Regions from separate parts of the Bacillus salitolerans genome, predicted to be linked through region 1. Evidence: riboswitches for the same ligand, from Rfam matches in the RefSeq annotation. Region 1 holds a riboswitch; each other region holds the start of a gene.
The links. Region 1 has a riboswitch for cyclic di-GMP ahead of ACFSCX_RS15225 (STAS domain-containing protein). Riboswitches for the same ligand answer to the same signal wherever they lie in the genome.
Positions count from the first base shown of each region.

Region 2: it holds a riboswitch for cyclic di-GMP, as region 1 does, so the genes downstream of both, ACFSCX_RS24410 (sensor domain-containing diguanylate cyclase) here and ACFSCX_RS15225 (STAS domain-containing protein) in region 1, are expected to answer to the same signal.
Region 3: it holds a riboswitch for cyclic di-GMP, as region 1 does, so the genes downstream of both, ACFSCX_RS07670 (hypothetical protein) here and ACFSCX_RS15225 (STAS domain-containing protein) in region 1, are expected to answer to the same signal.
Region 4: it holds a riboswitch for cyclic di-GMP, as region 1 does, so the genes downstream of both, ACFSCX_RS06305 (AimR family lysis-lysogeny pheromone receptor) here and ACFSCX_RS15225 (STAS domain-containing protein) in region 1, are expected to answer to the same signal.

Region 1 covers NZ_JBHUEM010000024.1:114,170-117,875, forward strand. The annotation lists gene ACFSCX_RS15220 (flagellar assembly protein A) at 1-1,423, opposite strand, end outside; gene ACFSCX_RS15225 (STAS domain-containing protein) at 1,464-1,775, opposite strand; cyclic di-GMP riboswitch class I at 1,891-1,975, opposite strand; gene ACFSCX_RS15230 (EAL domain-containing protein) at 2,034-3,706, opposite strand, start outside.
Region 2 covers NZ_JBHUEM010000055.1:216,734-220,439, forward strand. The annotation lists gene ACFSCX_RS24405 (hypothetical protein) at 1-1,196, shown strand, start outside; cyclic di-GMP riboswitch class I at 1,307-1,392, shown strand; gene ACFSCX_RS24410 (sensor domain-containing diguanylate cyclase) at 1,768-2,739, shown strand; gene ACFSCX_RS24415 (CBO0543 family protein) at 3,362-3,706, opposite strand, start outside.
Region 3 covers NZ_JBHUEM010000008.1:5,605-9,310, forward strand. The annotation lists gene ACFSCX_RS07655 (sulfite oxidase-like oxidoreductase) at 1-96, shown strand, start outside; gene ACFSCX_RS07660 (YndM family protein) at 129-563, opposite strand; gene ACFSCX_RS07665 (Type 1 glutamine amidotransferase-like domain-containing protein) at 846-1,406, shown strand; cyclic di-GMP riboswitch class I at 1,531-1,616, shown strand; gene ACFSCX_RS07670 (hypothetical protein) at 1,725-1,976, shown strand; gene ACFSCX_RS07675 (PAS domain S-box protein) at 2,336-3,706, shown strand, end outside.
Region 4 covers NZ_JBHUEM010000005.1:73,453-77,158, reverse strand. The annotation lists gene ACFSCX_RS06315 (hypothetical protein) at 1-727, shown strand, start outside; gene ACFSCX_RS06310 (hypothetical protein) at 814-1,398, shown strand; cyclic di-GMP riboswitch class I at 1,662-1,745, shown strand; gene ACFSCX_RS06305 (AimR family lysis-lysogeny pheromone receptor) at 1,888-3,015, shown strand; gene ACFSCX_RS06300 (hypothetical protein) at 3,095-3,286, shown strand; gene ACFSCX_RS06295 (hypothetical protein) at 3,465-3,653, opposite strand.

The sequences.
Region 1 (3,706 bases):
TAAAAGCTGGAGACAGCATCAGTTCATTGACCACTTTCAGTAATTTTTCTGTTTGTTGATAGAGACTCCCTAGCAAATGTCCTAACTCAACCTGTAACATATTGTTTTTCCCTGCTGAAATCTCTGAACCAACGATATTTCCATACGTAATGATGGAACCAGAAGTTGTCAAAATTGCTTTATTAACAAGCTTGTGAACATTAATTTCACCTTCAGCTTCCACAACCATATTATTTACTTCTCCAACTATTTCTACATCACCTATAAACCGAATATTTCCAGATTCCAAATCTACATTTCCTTGGTGAACGAGCTTTGGTTTAACAGCTACTGTAATCAGTTTTCCTCTTTGCTCCACTTGTGGTCGCCCTGACGCAGTTGCCACAATTTTATTTTCTTCAATGATAATTCCATTTCCAGGTCTCACAATCACTGGGTATACCTTCGGGGCTGGTATTAATTCGTTTTGAACTGTATATCCCGATTCTCCTGGAATAGGGCGATGAATAATGCCAATCACTGCGCCTCTATCCACAGCTGGAAAGGTTTGAACTTCTTTATAATCAATTCGTCCATCCTCTTTTTCAAGAAATTCATTATTACCTTGAAGGTTGACCAAATACTCGATCCATCCATCATTTCCATCTGTTGGACTTTTACCTGTTGCAATTTCGAACGTGGACGGTTCTTCCACACTCGTTGCTTTTATAATTTCTTCTATATCGTAACCCTCGTTAATACCTAGCGATTTCAACTCATTGATAACATCATGTTGAGTTAAGCTGTTTATGATTTCTTTCTTTTCGTCCACTTTAACGTCAATATGGTAATCCGGTACGACATCTTGTAAACTCCGGGTGATTGTGTAACCAGGTTCAACTGTTAATAAAACTATTAACCCTTGCTTATCTATCTTAATGGACCATTTTGTTTCTCTTTCCTCCAGAGAATCCACTTCAATTTCATAATGGTGTGCCTCAGAAACAATCGTTGTCTCTTCTGTTATGGATTGCCCATTCTTCATTAAACGTAGACCTTCTTGGATTGTCACTAAAGGAAACCTTGTGGGTGAATCTCTACAATATAGCCTTCCATCCTTCACCCACACTTTACCTTCGAGTGTATGGATGCTATCATCTACCTTTTCCTGAGGTTGAAGGACCTTTGTAAGGTCCTCCTCTCTCGGTTTATCTCCATCATTCAATATCTGTTGTGAGGAGTCATGAGAATTGTTCGAACGGTTTTCTTGGCCCTTTTGAATCGTAAGTTTAACAACCGCTTTTTTTGTCCCTAAACCTAAAAATCCTTTTTCATTCGACTGAATAATCTCAATATCCACTTCATCTTTATTGACTCCTAGCGTATTTAAACCAATTATGATAGCGTCTTGAACGTCTTTTCCTTTCGCAACGATGGTTTGCATAATGACCCTCCCATCCAGTTAATTTGTGCAACGTTATACTTTAGATTTTTTGCAAGGCTTTTATAATTTGGTAAACACCAATTTCTTCAAAAACCTCATCCGTAAACTCATTCATACCTTGTAAAATGAGAGTAAAGTGTTTTTCAATAGAGATATGGGCAGCATTTATAATTGAACCGATCCCCGTAGAATCGATAAATTCTAGGTTTTTAAAATCAATGATTACAGTTTCTGGGCTTACGATTTCCTTTAAATGCTCATCAAGCATATAGCTTGTTGAAATATCTAGTATTCCTTTCAAATGAATCACTAATTCGGATTCCTTCCTGTCTATATTAATGGATAGTCCCATAGTATTCACCTCAATTCTCCTTGATTTTCTACGTATGATAAAAAGCCCCCCAAAAGGTTGGGGGGCTTCAATAGATAGTACAAAAGCACTATAAACTGAATACAATTCCATCCTTTTCGGTAACCCGGCGATCTTAGCACTTTGGCCTTAGACCCGTGGCTTTGCGTCCTTATCTTTCAATAAGTTTGCCATTTTCGTAGGTATAAGTTCTTATTTACTACTATTATCGGGTGTTTTATTATCATTTTTAGTGGTAAATCAAACCTTTTCAATTAATTTTTCTAATTTTTCTGAATTATTTCCAGTTGTTGGCATATTTCTGGTACCTTTCCCCTTATTTTCCTCTTTTATCCTCGGGATATTTACTTCAACAACTGTCCCTTCATACTCTTTACTACTAAAGGTTATAGTTCCTTTGTGCTGTCCAATAATTTGAAAGCATTTCATCAGTCCTATTCCTATTCCCTTTTCACGATAGCTATAATAAGGTTCTCCTAACCGCGCTAACCGCTCTTCGTCCATTCCTATTCCATTGTCAGTAATTGAAATATTGATATGAGAATCATTACTTGTTAATTTAATCCAAATTTCCCCATAAGTTTCAACGGCTTCTATACTATTCTCAATTATATTAGTAAACACTTTTTTTAGTTGATTAAAATCTCCATGCATTGAAGCAACCAAATTCGACTCTATCGAATAGCGGATACTTTTCTCGATTAATTTATCTGTAAAACGGTCAAGAACCTCCTGAAGTAACTCGGTAATATCTACACGTTGAATTAGCAGTGACTGTAAATTGGCTAATGCTAGGTATTCATTAATAATTTCTTCAATTTGTTCAAGTTCACCTTTAATAATTGGGAAGTAAGTATGATCATAGGATTCTTCTAACAATTGAACAAATCCCTTGATAGACGTAACAGGATTTCTAATTTCATGTGCGACTCCTGCAGCCAACTCACTAACAATCGATAGCTTTTCACTTTGTAATAGCATTTCTTCGGTTTTTTTCTTATCTGTAATATCACGTCCAATGACTAACATTTGCACTACCTTTTTATCCTCATCAAATACTGGCGAGATTACGAGTTCAAATATCCCAAGCTCCTTATTTTGTTTTTCCAATTGAAACTCTGATTGACATGGAGCCTTATTCATATAACTTTCATTGAATAGTTTTAAGAAATGATTTTGATTCTCTGGGCCTACTAACTCAGTAAACAGCTGTCCTTCCAAATGAAACTGGCTTCCCATAATCCATTCAAAAGATGGAGAAGCATAATCTATCCTTCCACTTACACTGCAAATAAAGAAGAGATCAGGCATATTCTCCGCGATTAAGCGGTAGCGTTTTTCACTTTCCTTTAAATGTCTCTCCATCTTTTTTCGATCGGTAATATCCACACAGGAACCGATAACCTCGTCCACAATCCCACCACGTTTTACAGGGCTTAAAACTACCAAGTAGGTAATTGCATTTATCTCCTGTTCATAAGATACCCTATCCTCTCCATGCCAGGCTCTTTCATAATAAGTAGTTATCTCCTCTGCCATTTTCAATGGATGAATCTCAAATAAATCTTTTCCTATTACTTGTTGGGGAATAAAACCTAATCGATATACTAACTCACCATCACATAATGTATGAATAAAATGGCCATTTATCTTTTTGACCTTGAATGTCATCCCTTGTTGACGACGGATTGTCTCCTGTAGCTCCCTTTTTGCTGAACGAACAAGCTCTTCAGACCATTCTGCTCCGCTTGTTGTCTGAGGAAGTCCTAATTTACTTACTGCTCCACCTATCTCTTTTAACATCCCTTCAAGCTCTTCAGATGGTACAGGTTTTCCAAAAAGGTATCCTTGTCCCCCCTCACAAAAGTGTTGTTGAAGAAATATTAATTGTTCCTTTGATTCGATTCCTTCGG
Region 2 (3,706 bases), on a different contig from region 1:
CCCTTCTTCATTCATTAAAGGATTTAGGTGCTGACCATCAAATGATTGCCCCTATCCAAAAGGTCATGACTAATGGGCATATTGCTTATATTGTCTTGATAGCCGTCACATTTGTGATTTCATTATTTTTCTGGCCGACACCTGCTGTTCCACTCATATGTGCGCTGTTAGTACCAGCAGCAGTTAGAGCTGGGTTACCGCTAATGGGAGCGGCAATGGCTGTTGCTCTTGCCGGTCAAGGGATGGCTCTTTCATCGGATTACGTCATGCAAATTGCGCCAAGCTTGAGTGCAAAAGCAGCTGGGATTGATACAGCATTAGTAGCTGACAAAGCGTTAATCCTATCTCTTATATCTGGTGGAACAGCTATCCTGTTAGGTTATTTAGGTGTAAGGAAACAAATGAGGAAATCGACGGATCCCGTAATCGAAACGGAGCTGAAGACGCTTCAAGGATCATCGGATGAATCCAAGCAAGACGAAGCGAAACAAACCGTGTGGAGCAAGGTGTTTGCTGTATTGGTACCGCTTTCAATGCTTGGGGTCATGATCTATATGATTTCAACAAAGGTGAGCGGAGGAAGAATGGGAGGATTCGAAGGGGGAGATGGTGCGGCCTTCATCGGTGGAGTGGCCGTGCTACTCCTTAGCCTAGCTACTGTAACGTACGGTAAAGTTCAAGCGTTAGATCGGATTAGTGAGCACATTACATCAGGCTTTGTGTTTGCTTTTAAAGCGATGGGACCGGTAATTCCGATTGCTGGGTTTTTCTTCTTAGGAAGTGGTGATTTTTCTGGAAGCATCCTATCACTCGGTGAAGCTACACCACCTGCCTTCCTATTCGATTTAGTTCAAGCAGGTCAAACGGTCATACCAGAAAACATGGTTCTTTCAGCATTTGGAATTTTGATCATTGGAATTATTACGGGTCTCGATGGCTCAGGATTTTCTGGTTTACCTCTAACTGGTGCACTTTCTGGAGCGCTTGCCTCCAATTCCATCGATCCATCTACCCTTGCTGCAATCGGTCAAATGGGATCAATCTGGACAGGTGGAGGAACTTTAATCGCTTGGTCATCACTTGTGGCAGTAGCTGGATTATGCGGAGTACCAGTTATGGATCTTGTTCGGAAAAATTTCTGGCCTGTAATGGCGGGGTTGGTTGTATCAACTATTCTTTCGTTGTTAATTTGGTAACAATAAACGTATATAGTCCATATTCCCTACCTATATTCCGGTGATTATACTAGCGTTTACATTGACTTTAGGATTGTAGACCTATATACTAGCATTGAAGTACTGAATATTTTGATAAAAGGCAAACCCATCGAAAGGTGGAGACGCAAAGCTAAAGGGGCTAACATCGGTTTGATTATGCCAGCCAGTTACCGATAGAATGAACTATTCGTCTATTTGAATAGACTAATCGGTAATCGGTTAGTCTATTTTTTATTCTAGCATTCCTGTATTAAAGTAAAATAAGTTTCTGGTGTTTAGTTTATACAACAATGTTTCGGCTAATCTAGCTCCAGCACCCAGCCAAGATGAATTGGCGACGATCTTTGCCGTTTCATCTTACTCGAGGGAAAAAGAAGTATCACTTTTTCCTTGGTCAAATAACCTGTCATGAATACAAGGGAAAACCACCCTTTTTTTTCATGACAGAACATTTGCTCTGCCTGAGGCTATACGGGGCGCCCTGAGCCTTTTGTTCTATGTTCTCGCTCTTTGTTCATGCAGTCATCAGAAAAGATAATGGAGGATGACGATGGAATTCATTAGTTTTTTAGTAGGTTTGTTTGTTGGGATCCTCAGCATAAAAACGTATAAACAAATCGTAAGGATGAGGGTCAAGGAACGAAAGGAAAATGAGAAGAGAATTTATAATTTAGTAGAGAGTTCTAGAGATATTATCTATTATTATCAAGTAAAGCCCGAACGGAAATTTAAATATATAAGTCCCTCTATAGATAAGGTGTTAGGGGAGGGGATAGTCGGGGAAAGCTTGATGAATCCTAATATTCCCTTTGATCTTGTTCATCCAGATGATTATGAAATTGTATCTAATAAAATATATGGCCATGCCGACTACAGCAAGCCCATTATCCAAAGATGGAGAAATAAAGAAGGGGAATATATATATTTCGAAGAGTACGCTACACCAATTTATAAAAATGGTGAGTTTGTGGCTATCCAAGGTATTATCCGAAATATTGACGACAAAATTAAACTTCAAAAAGATCTGGAGTTTAGAATATCACATGATACTTTGACAGGTATTTACAATAGAAGTTATTTTGACCAGCAAATGGAAAGACTAAACAAACAGCGGGATGTTCCGTCTAGTATCATCCTATGTGATTTAGATGAATTAAAGGTATTTAATGATCAATATGGCCATAAGACTGGGGATATCCTGATAAAAGAGACAGCGAGAATATTAGATCAATTTTCCGATGAGCATGTCTTTGTTTCTAGAATTGGCGGAGATGAGTTTGCTATTTTAATAGAGGATCAGCCAGAAAGCTACGTGCAAGCATTCATAAAAAAAATCCATCAGGAACTAACAGTGTTTAATGAGAAAAGCACAACAATCAACATTAAAGCATCGATAGGCTATGCTCATGCAGAACATTCATTAGGAAACATGAGCTCCTTGTTTGTAGAAGCGGATTCGAACATGTATGCAGAGAAAAAGAAACGGAAGGAAATGGTGGATACTCCACCTATCCTAGAATAGAAAGTACGATAATCTGGGCCTAAATCATATTTGATTTAGGCTTTTTTCAATTATTAAGAAAGGTTTCAGCAAGAGAATGGGCTAGTAACTTGGAATCCAGCTCCCAGCCACTCGAGGTCAAATAACCTGTTATGACTAAAAGGGAAAACCACCTTATTTTTTCATGACAGAACATTTGCTTTGCCTTAGGCTAAACGGGGCGCACTAAGCCTTTTGTTCTTCCAAAAGCTGGTTTACACAAACTTTCTATCGTGGCTTTTAGAGAAAGTTGTAGTAGATGAAATGGAACTAAATGATGATCTTAATGCCTTAATGTAGTATTGCCTTGATTCTGGTATGCCAGTAATGGCCATTGAATCTGAACACATCAATTACCAAAGAAACGAACAATTCCTCTCGATTATGAGTTGGGCTCATTAGCAGTAAAGAGCCTCCTCTCAAGGCACTGAATTCCATGATTTTTATCCGGTTCCAACTGGCGGATAAGCGCCAGTAATAACCCTGTATAGGAACAAGACTAAAGTCGCCACCTTCTGTGGCAATGTCAGTGTGACCCACAGTGTGGGCCGGGGCTAACAATCAGTTGGGGATGAGGAACACCCCCACTGATTGAAGTTTCACTTTATTTGTTCAACGTTCTGAAAAATGTAAGATGCAATAAATGCAGAAGAAATAGAAATGGATATGTAATAGCCGAGTACCAATATCTCCACTCATTGTGATAAAAATACCCTGACAGTATAGAAAGAAATTCAAAAATCAAACAGAAAATAGTCCAGAAAAAAATATAGAGTAATTTATTTTTTAGTGATTGATTACTTGGATAGAAGTTCATAAAGATAACACCTGATGTTGGAAAGAGTATTAGAATAGGTAGAAACCCCGCAAATTGGACGCCTGAAGTAAAATAGCCATACCAATTATATTTAAGGTCAAACGTAATATCTGTTACAAATCCTAATAAAAT
Region 3 (3,706 bases), on a different contig from region 1:
GAGTTTGTTAAGGAAGACAAACCAGGTTTTTGGGAAAAGAACGGGTATCATATGTATGGGAATCCTTGGAAAGAACAAAGGTTTACGTGGGATTAAATAAATAGCCTCAGGATTTTGGGGCTATTTATTTATTTTTTATCCCTTGGATTCTGCTCTTCAGCCATCTCCATTCCATAAGCTAATCTTTCATTAAAAGCAGACCTTTGCGTTTCTTGTGCTATAGGACTTCTTCTCAACATATATCGATGAACGAATAGCTCTGAAACAGCAACAAAGCTGGCGGTAATGATACTTCCCCATGCAATTTGCAGGTAGCTATGAAGAAGAATGCTACCGAATATCCAAACAGTTACATACGCAAGGAAAAAGTCAGAAATGATAGCGTTAGCATTACCAATTCGAGGCAATAATATTTGATCACCTATAAAGTATGAAAAGACGGTAAGTAGCAAGCTAAAAGACAATATATCTACAAAGGAAGCCTCGAAAAATAAATCTAGCGCGATAGTAAAGATAAGGACACTAGAAATAAATTTCATCAAAAGTACAGGTAGATGACTCATGCTTTTCCTCCTAAAAAATTGCTTTTCTTAAACAGTATTTTTCGTTAACTATTATTGTGTTGTATTTATGTATGATTCATACTAATTTTGTTAGAATACTTTCACGTTGTATGGAAGAAAATGCTTCCGAATTATTGGAATAGGGGAAGAAGTACATACGTTTTACTACAATGAAAAATAAATAACGACAAATAGATAGGGAGACAGAAGATTGAAACGACTAATTTTATTAAGTGACCTACATCATAAACAAATAATCGAATTGCGAGGATTATTGGCAGATTGGATTACCACTTCATTCCAAAGCTGGGGTATATCACTTCACAGTCTGATTTAAGCAGAAAATACTTTAATGTGGGTCGTACCTATTTTAATGAAATCGGGTTCAAGGATATTGTATATTTTGAATTAGATGTAGAGTATACCCCTTCACTTACAAACGAATTGCTTAATAGAGAGGCAATTTTTTTGTCAGGTGGTAACACATTTATATTTTTAGAGAATATAAGAAAGCGAGGATTCATTCCACTGCTCCAAAAATATGTGGAAAATGGGGGTATTTTAATCGGTCAAAGTGCCGGCAGTATTTTAATGTCTAAGACAATTGAAATGGCAACCTTTCTCGATGAAAATGTTTCCAGACTCAATAATATTAATTCCTTACATTTAGTTGATTTTGAGTTTATGCCACATTGGGAAGGAGATTCAAGGTTGATCTCACAATTAGAAAACTTGAAAAGTCATCATCCAATATATGCTTGTAAAGATGGAGATTGGATTAGTGTAAATGGAGAAGAAGTACAACTCCATGGAGAGATCATAAAGATTGAAAAAGGATATTGAGGCCGCAGTGACACTCTCTAGCATACTTTCTAGTACTTTTTACTCGGGATAATTTAACTATTTTTGGTAGAATTTGCTGAAAATTGTTGAAGAAATATGTCTTCCGTTTTATGATTCAAGTATAATAGGTAAAAGGCAAACTTATTGAAAAATAAGGACGCAAAGCTACGAGTCTAAGGTTGAATAAGCTATGATAGTCGGGCTGCCAAAAAGAATGAACTTATCTGGTTAATTGGAACCAATCACCGGTAAAGTCCACTAATCTTTTTGGTGGGCTTTTTTACATAACATATTTTTTTCATAAAGGTGGGAGCAATTATGACGGTTTTGTTTGGCTCAATTGAATACTTTCAAAGTGAAATTATTTCCTTCATTAATGGTAATGGTGTAAATGAAATAGAGGAGGATAAGCTTTCAATATTATTAAATAGGTTGCAAAATGAAATATTTTCTGATTTTATATGTGAAGAAAATATTCGATCAGAATGTATGCGAAACCTGTCAATTGCTTTTGAAAGGTTACTACATAAACAAGATATTTGTGTAGGTAGGTTATCTCGCTCTAACTAGCGCTAAGACCCCCACTTCCTGTGGCAACGTCTGTGAGACTCACATCTACAATCAGTGGAGGATGAGGAAAACCTCCAATGATGGAAGTTTCATACTATGAAACTTCCAAATAATTGAAAAGAATAATAAGGTAGAGTATAGTTAAGATGGACAGTGAGAGTGATGCTCATTTCTATACAGATTATGTTCAAACAAATGAATAAAGCTATTGTGCACAGATGAACTAAACAATAGAAGTGTTAGTCATAAGGCCAAACAAAGTGTAAGGTGTATCTCTAATCTTATATTTGTTGTGGCCTTTTTAGCGTCTCCGTAATACGAACAGAAAATACTATTGGTTGTAGAAGGGATAAGAGAAAATGAATACCAACTTTACTGACGATTTAAGGGATGCTCTTTTCGTCTTGGATAATAATTGGAATTTTATTTACATAAACCAGGCTGGTGAAGAATTACTGTCTCGAAAAAAGGCTGACCTCATTGGAAAACTAGTATGGGATGAATTTGAGGAAACCGTTGACTCAACATTTTTTCATCAATATCATCGAGCTGTAAATGAAGGTATTACTGTTGAGTTTGAAGAGTACTATCCACCGCTAAATGAATGGTTTGATGTAAGGGCCTATCCGAATAATGAAGGATTGGTCGTACATTTTCGTAGTATAAGTAAAGCAAAGAAAGCGTTACTGAAGACAGAACAACATTACGAATCATTATTTACTTTTCACCCGGATGCGGTTTATTCATTTGACTTAAACGGAAACTATCTTTCGGTCAATAAGAGTTTTGAGAAATTATTTGGTTATTCAAAGCAAGAGGCTCTAAAGATGGACTACAGAATTCTGCTTTCTACTGAGGATAAAGAGAGTGTAGATTATTTTTTTCAGCAAGCTTCTAGAGGTTACCCTCAAAGCTATGAAGTTACATGTCTGACAAAAGATGGGGATCAAGTAGAAGTTGCTGTGACTAATCTACCTATAGTCGTAGATCAAGAGATAATCGGGGTTTACGGAATTGCTAAAGATATAACCGATCGTAAGCTTATTGAACAAGAGCGACAAGAAAGAGAAGCAAGGTTAAATCAAGCATTAACCATTGCAAAGCTCATAAGCTGGGAGTTGGAGCTGAAAAATAATTATTTTTATTGGGAGGATAACGTTTCTACAATAATTGGAAGACAATTGAAGGTAACGAAACTGAAGTTTCTTGACTTCCTTCAAATCGTTGAAGAAACTGATATAGAAAAGGTAAAAGATCATTTTACAAGAGCAACAGAAGGAGAATCGTTAAACTGTCAGTGCCGAATAAGGCTAGATAACGGGGATATTAGGTTTGTAGAAATCACAGGAGAAACATTAGTAAATGAAGAGGGACGAATAACGAAAATTGTTGGTATTATCAAGGATGTAACAGAAAGAAAAAAAGAACAGGAACAACTCGAAAAAAGTGAAGAATTATACCGGGTTATTTCTGAAAATTCACAAGATGTTATTACATATAGTTCTCCTGATGGAACGTTAACCTATTTGTCACCAGCCATTCGCTCATTGTTAGGGTATGAGGTAGATGAACTATTAGGAAGAAGAGGTATTGAGTTTGTTCACCCAGAAGATAAAAAAGATGCAGAAAAAAGGTTATTAAAGGATCAAGAAGTCATTACAGTACGTTATAAGCATAAGGAAGGCCATTACGTATGGATTGAACGTTCTAGTAAGTTAATAAAAAATAAA
Region 4 (3,706 bases), on a different contig from region 1:
AGTGATTCATGTATTGGAGCAATATTGTATGATCAAAGCAGACATTATCCGTGTTTCTCGAATGGTAACATATGATTTTGTAATGAGTTATCAAGAAGAAAAGCAAATGGAGATGGAGTTGGTCACTGAAACAGTCGTTGAATCTGCTCCAGTTGAAACTACGCAAGTACCAGAGGTTAAAAGAGCAGTATTAAATGATGATACCTTACAATTTCTTTCAATGATTGAACAAGAAGTGAATGGGCCTCAAGCGGAGCAATACGAAGAGCCTATGTCTCAGGATTCCTATATTGATTGTATGGAACCCGACAATTACGTAACGGTATCAATGGATGATGAGTTAAACCAGTTAGATATGATGATGGAACAACAACCAATTGAGGATTGTCTAACAATGGAAGACTTATCTGAAGATGATGAAAACATTGAACTGGATGGATCATATTCTGAACTGGCAACAGCTCGTATAAGAGACGGTTTAATGGGAGAGCAAAAATGGACTGTTCAAGTTGTCGGGATTGAGAATGAGTACGTTCATGTGTCCGATGGGAACCGTATTTGGTTAAACATGGGTGACGCAAGTTCGATGGTTGGTGTTGGAGAAATCTTATCCGTAGTTGTGAATCGTACGGAAAAGGATATCACTGTCCAACATATTGATGCCATTGAACGAACCATTTCTCAGGATTATCTCATACCGGATGAGTACATGGCAGCCGTTTGTTAATAAAAAAGTAAACAAAGAGAGGGAGTAAGTACAGATACCATGTGCTTGCTCCTTTTTTCATTTTAACGTTGAGAGGAGTATATATTATGGTCCGAACATATAGAATTTGGACAACCAAAGAAGAAGAATATCTCTATGAAATAGTAGGAAAATTCGATTTGGAGACAATTGCAACTACCTTAGATAGGGATATTGGTTCAGTGGAAGCTAAATTAAAACGAATGGGTCTTAGTACTAAAGATCATGAGGGTGAATTGACACTTAAGGAATTAGCTAGGCTATTAAAAACAACACCTTACCAATTAGGAAAACTGAAAAAAAATGAGGGACTTCCTGTAAAAGAGAAGGTTACTAGGAAGAAATGTACTTATCAAATGATTGCTCCGAAAGACTTCTGGAATTGGGCAAAGAAGAACCAAGACAAGATTGATTTCACGAAATATGAAAGGTATTCCATCTTACCTGAGCCAACTTGGGTAGAAGATGCTTGTAAACGTCAAACACAAGCTAAACGAGCTTACGAAAGATGGTCTGATGAGGAAGATCGAAAACTAATGAACTTGCTTCGACAAGGTTTAGTTTATGAAGAAGCAGGAGAGCTTCTCCGAAGGACTAAAGGAGCCATTCAAATGAGAGTAATAGAACTATCTAATATGAACCAAAACGCTTAGTAGCAAGATAAAAAGGATTAATGCTTTATTTTAGTCCTTTTTACTATTGTTATTAGGTAAGAAAGGAGAGTTGGTATATCTGGATAAGATTAACAAGTGGAAGTTGAGTAAGTTAAGAGAAGTTTCATACTATTGGAAATATAGAACAACTTTGCCAAATAGCATTGTCAAGAGGTAAATAAATAGATATACTACTTTTGTACTGATAAGCATTCTCGTTTCAATATAATATATTACAAAAGTACTAATTTATATCTATATACATCCGTTAAAGGCAAAACCATTGAAAAGTGGTGACGCAAAGCTTAAGGGGCTAAAGTGATAAACTATGCTAGCCAGCTATCGGGATAATCCATGAGGTATCCTATGTAGGATACTTTTTTATTATCTACGCCTAGAGGATAAATATACAGTATACAGCTTATACGACTCCAAATCTTCTAGACTATTCGTGCAAATAGATATTAAACTTGAAAGTGAAGTGATAATATGTATACTAAGTTTTTGTGCCGACTAGAGGCTGATTTAAAAAAGAAAAGAATTAAAAAGAAAGACATTTCTATTTTATTCGAATGTACACCAGCTAACGTTACTCTTATATTTAAAGGAAAAGCTGCATTTCATTTTTCAAATTTTTATAAATTGGCAGAATTATTATACGAAGGCGAGCCAGATATCTTTAATCGAGTAATGAGGGAATTTTGTATACTTTCCGATCGTCCAGATAATGAGCCAATGATATTAGAATATTTAATGAACAATGGATATTTCGAATTAGCCGAAGAATTGGCATACAAATTTGACAATCCAGAATTTTCTCCTCTATATCTATTGTTAATGCAAAGAAATCGTGGTGCTTTTGTTAATAAAAAACAGGAAATGTATAGGCGAACTGAGCAAATAAAATTAAATACGAACTTTACAAAAGAAACATCTAAGGTCATGATGGAGATCCTAACTTTATATAGCTTTTATGACCTTAATGCTTGGAACGTCATGTTAGATTTAGTAGATGATGTTACAGAGTTAGTATTGCAACTTGAAGATAGTTATTTCAAACATTCTATGCTGATTAGGGTATGGGAAATGAAATCAACTGTGTTCATGGCTCGAAATGAAAAGGAAAAGGCACGGGAAATGGCTTGGACTATCATTAATTCTGGAAACATTTATCATTTTCCTATAATTTCTGCCTATGCGTTACTCGCTCAGTTACATGCAGAACATGATTATGAACAGAGCATCCAATATATTAAAAAATCATTATCCTTATTAGAAGTAGTAAATAAGGATTTCACTATAAAAAGAGTACAATTAGAAGCTACGCATGATTTTATTCGTCTAATACACAATGATTTTAATGAACTCTTTTTATCAGATCGAGCAGAAGTCTGCCATTATCATGCTAGATTGGAAGGGAAAGAAAACCAAGATAAGTGCTTATCAATTTTGAATGAAATTGAAAGGAAAAGGGGCGAGTTAACTTCCTTCCAATTGTATTACAAAGGTATATGTCTTAGAAATCAAGCCCTTTTAAAGGTTGCTATTGAGGGATTCCAAACAGGTGGAAATCTATTCTATGCAAGCTTAATCAGAAGTTTAGCCAGTGATTTGTAAAAAAGTGTTGATTCTCCAAATATGGAAGATTATAATAAATTTAGGAATATGTCAGTTAAATGATATATGAGGTGACAATATGAATAAGTTTGTTAAGGTTTGTTTAGGAGCATCATTGACTTTAACTCTTGGACTAGGAGTATTCGCTAGTGATGAAGTTAATGCAAAGAAAGAAGAGAAGTTTAAGCTCTTCAAAGATGAAATAGTTTTTAATACAGACGACATAGTGATTAGCCAAAGTGTCCAAGATCCTGGAACGGGCGGACATTAAAAATTAGAGACAACATTCATTAAGTTTTTTACAACTTAATGGATGTTGTCTCTTGTAGTTTAAGGGCAAATTAAGTAATTGTCTAAAATGGTAAATTTACTTAATTTTTTTCTAAAGGGTACAAAAAAGCCAGTCAATTTTAAATTTTCAATGGTTTATTGACTGGCTACCAATCAGACTATTTATGTTCTTTTTTATTAAGGCCAGCAAAGTTATTGACTAAATATTTTACAGCAGCAGCTTTTGAAACATTTATTTGAAGTTCTTGTGTTAATGTTTCTGCTATCTTTTCGAGTTTTTCGAAGCTATTATAATCGATGCGTATGGTTTTATAGGAATTCTTCTTAGAAGTGTTCTGTTCAGACATACGTTTCATTCCCCCAATAGTAAACTTGTGTTTATTTTATCAAAGTATTGTAG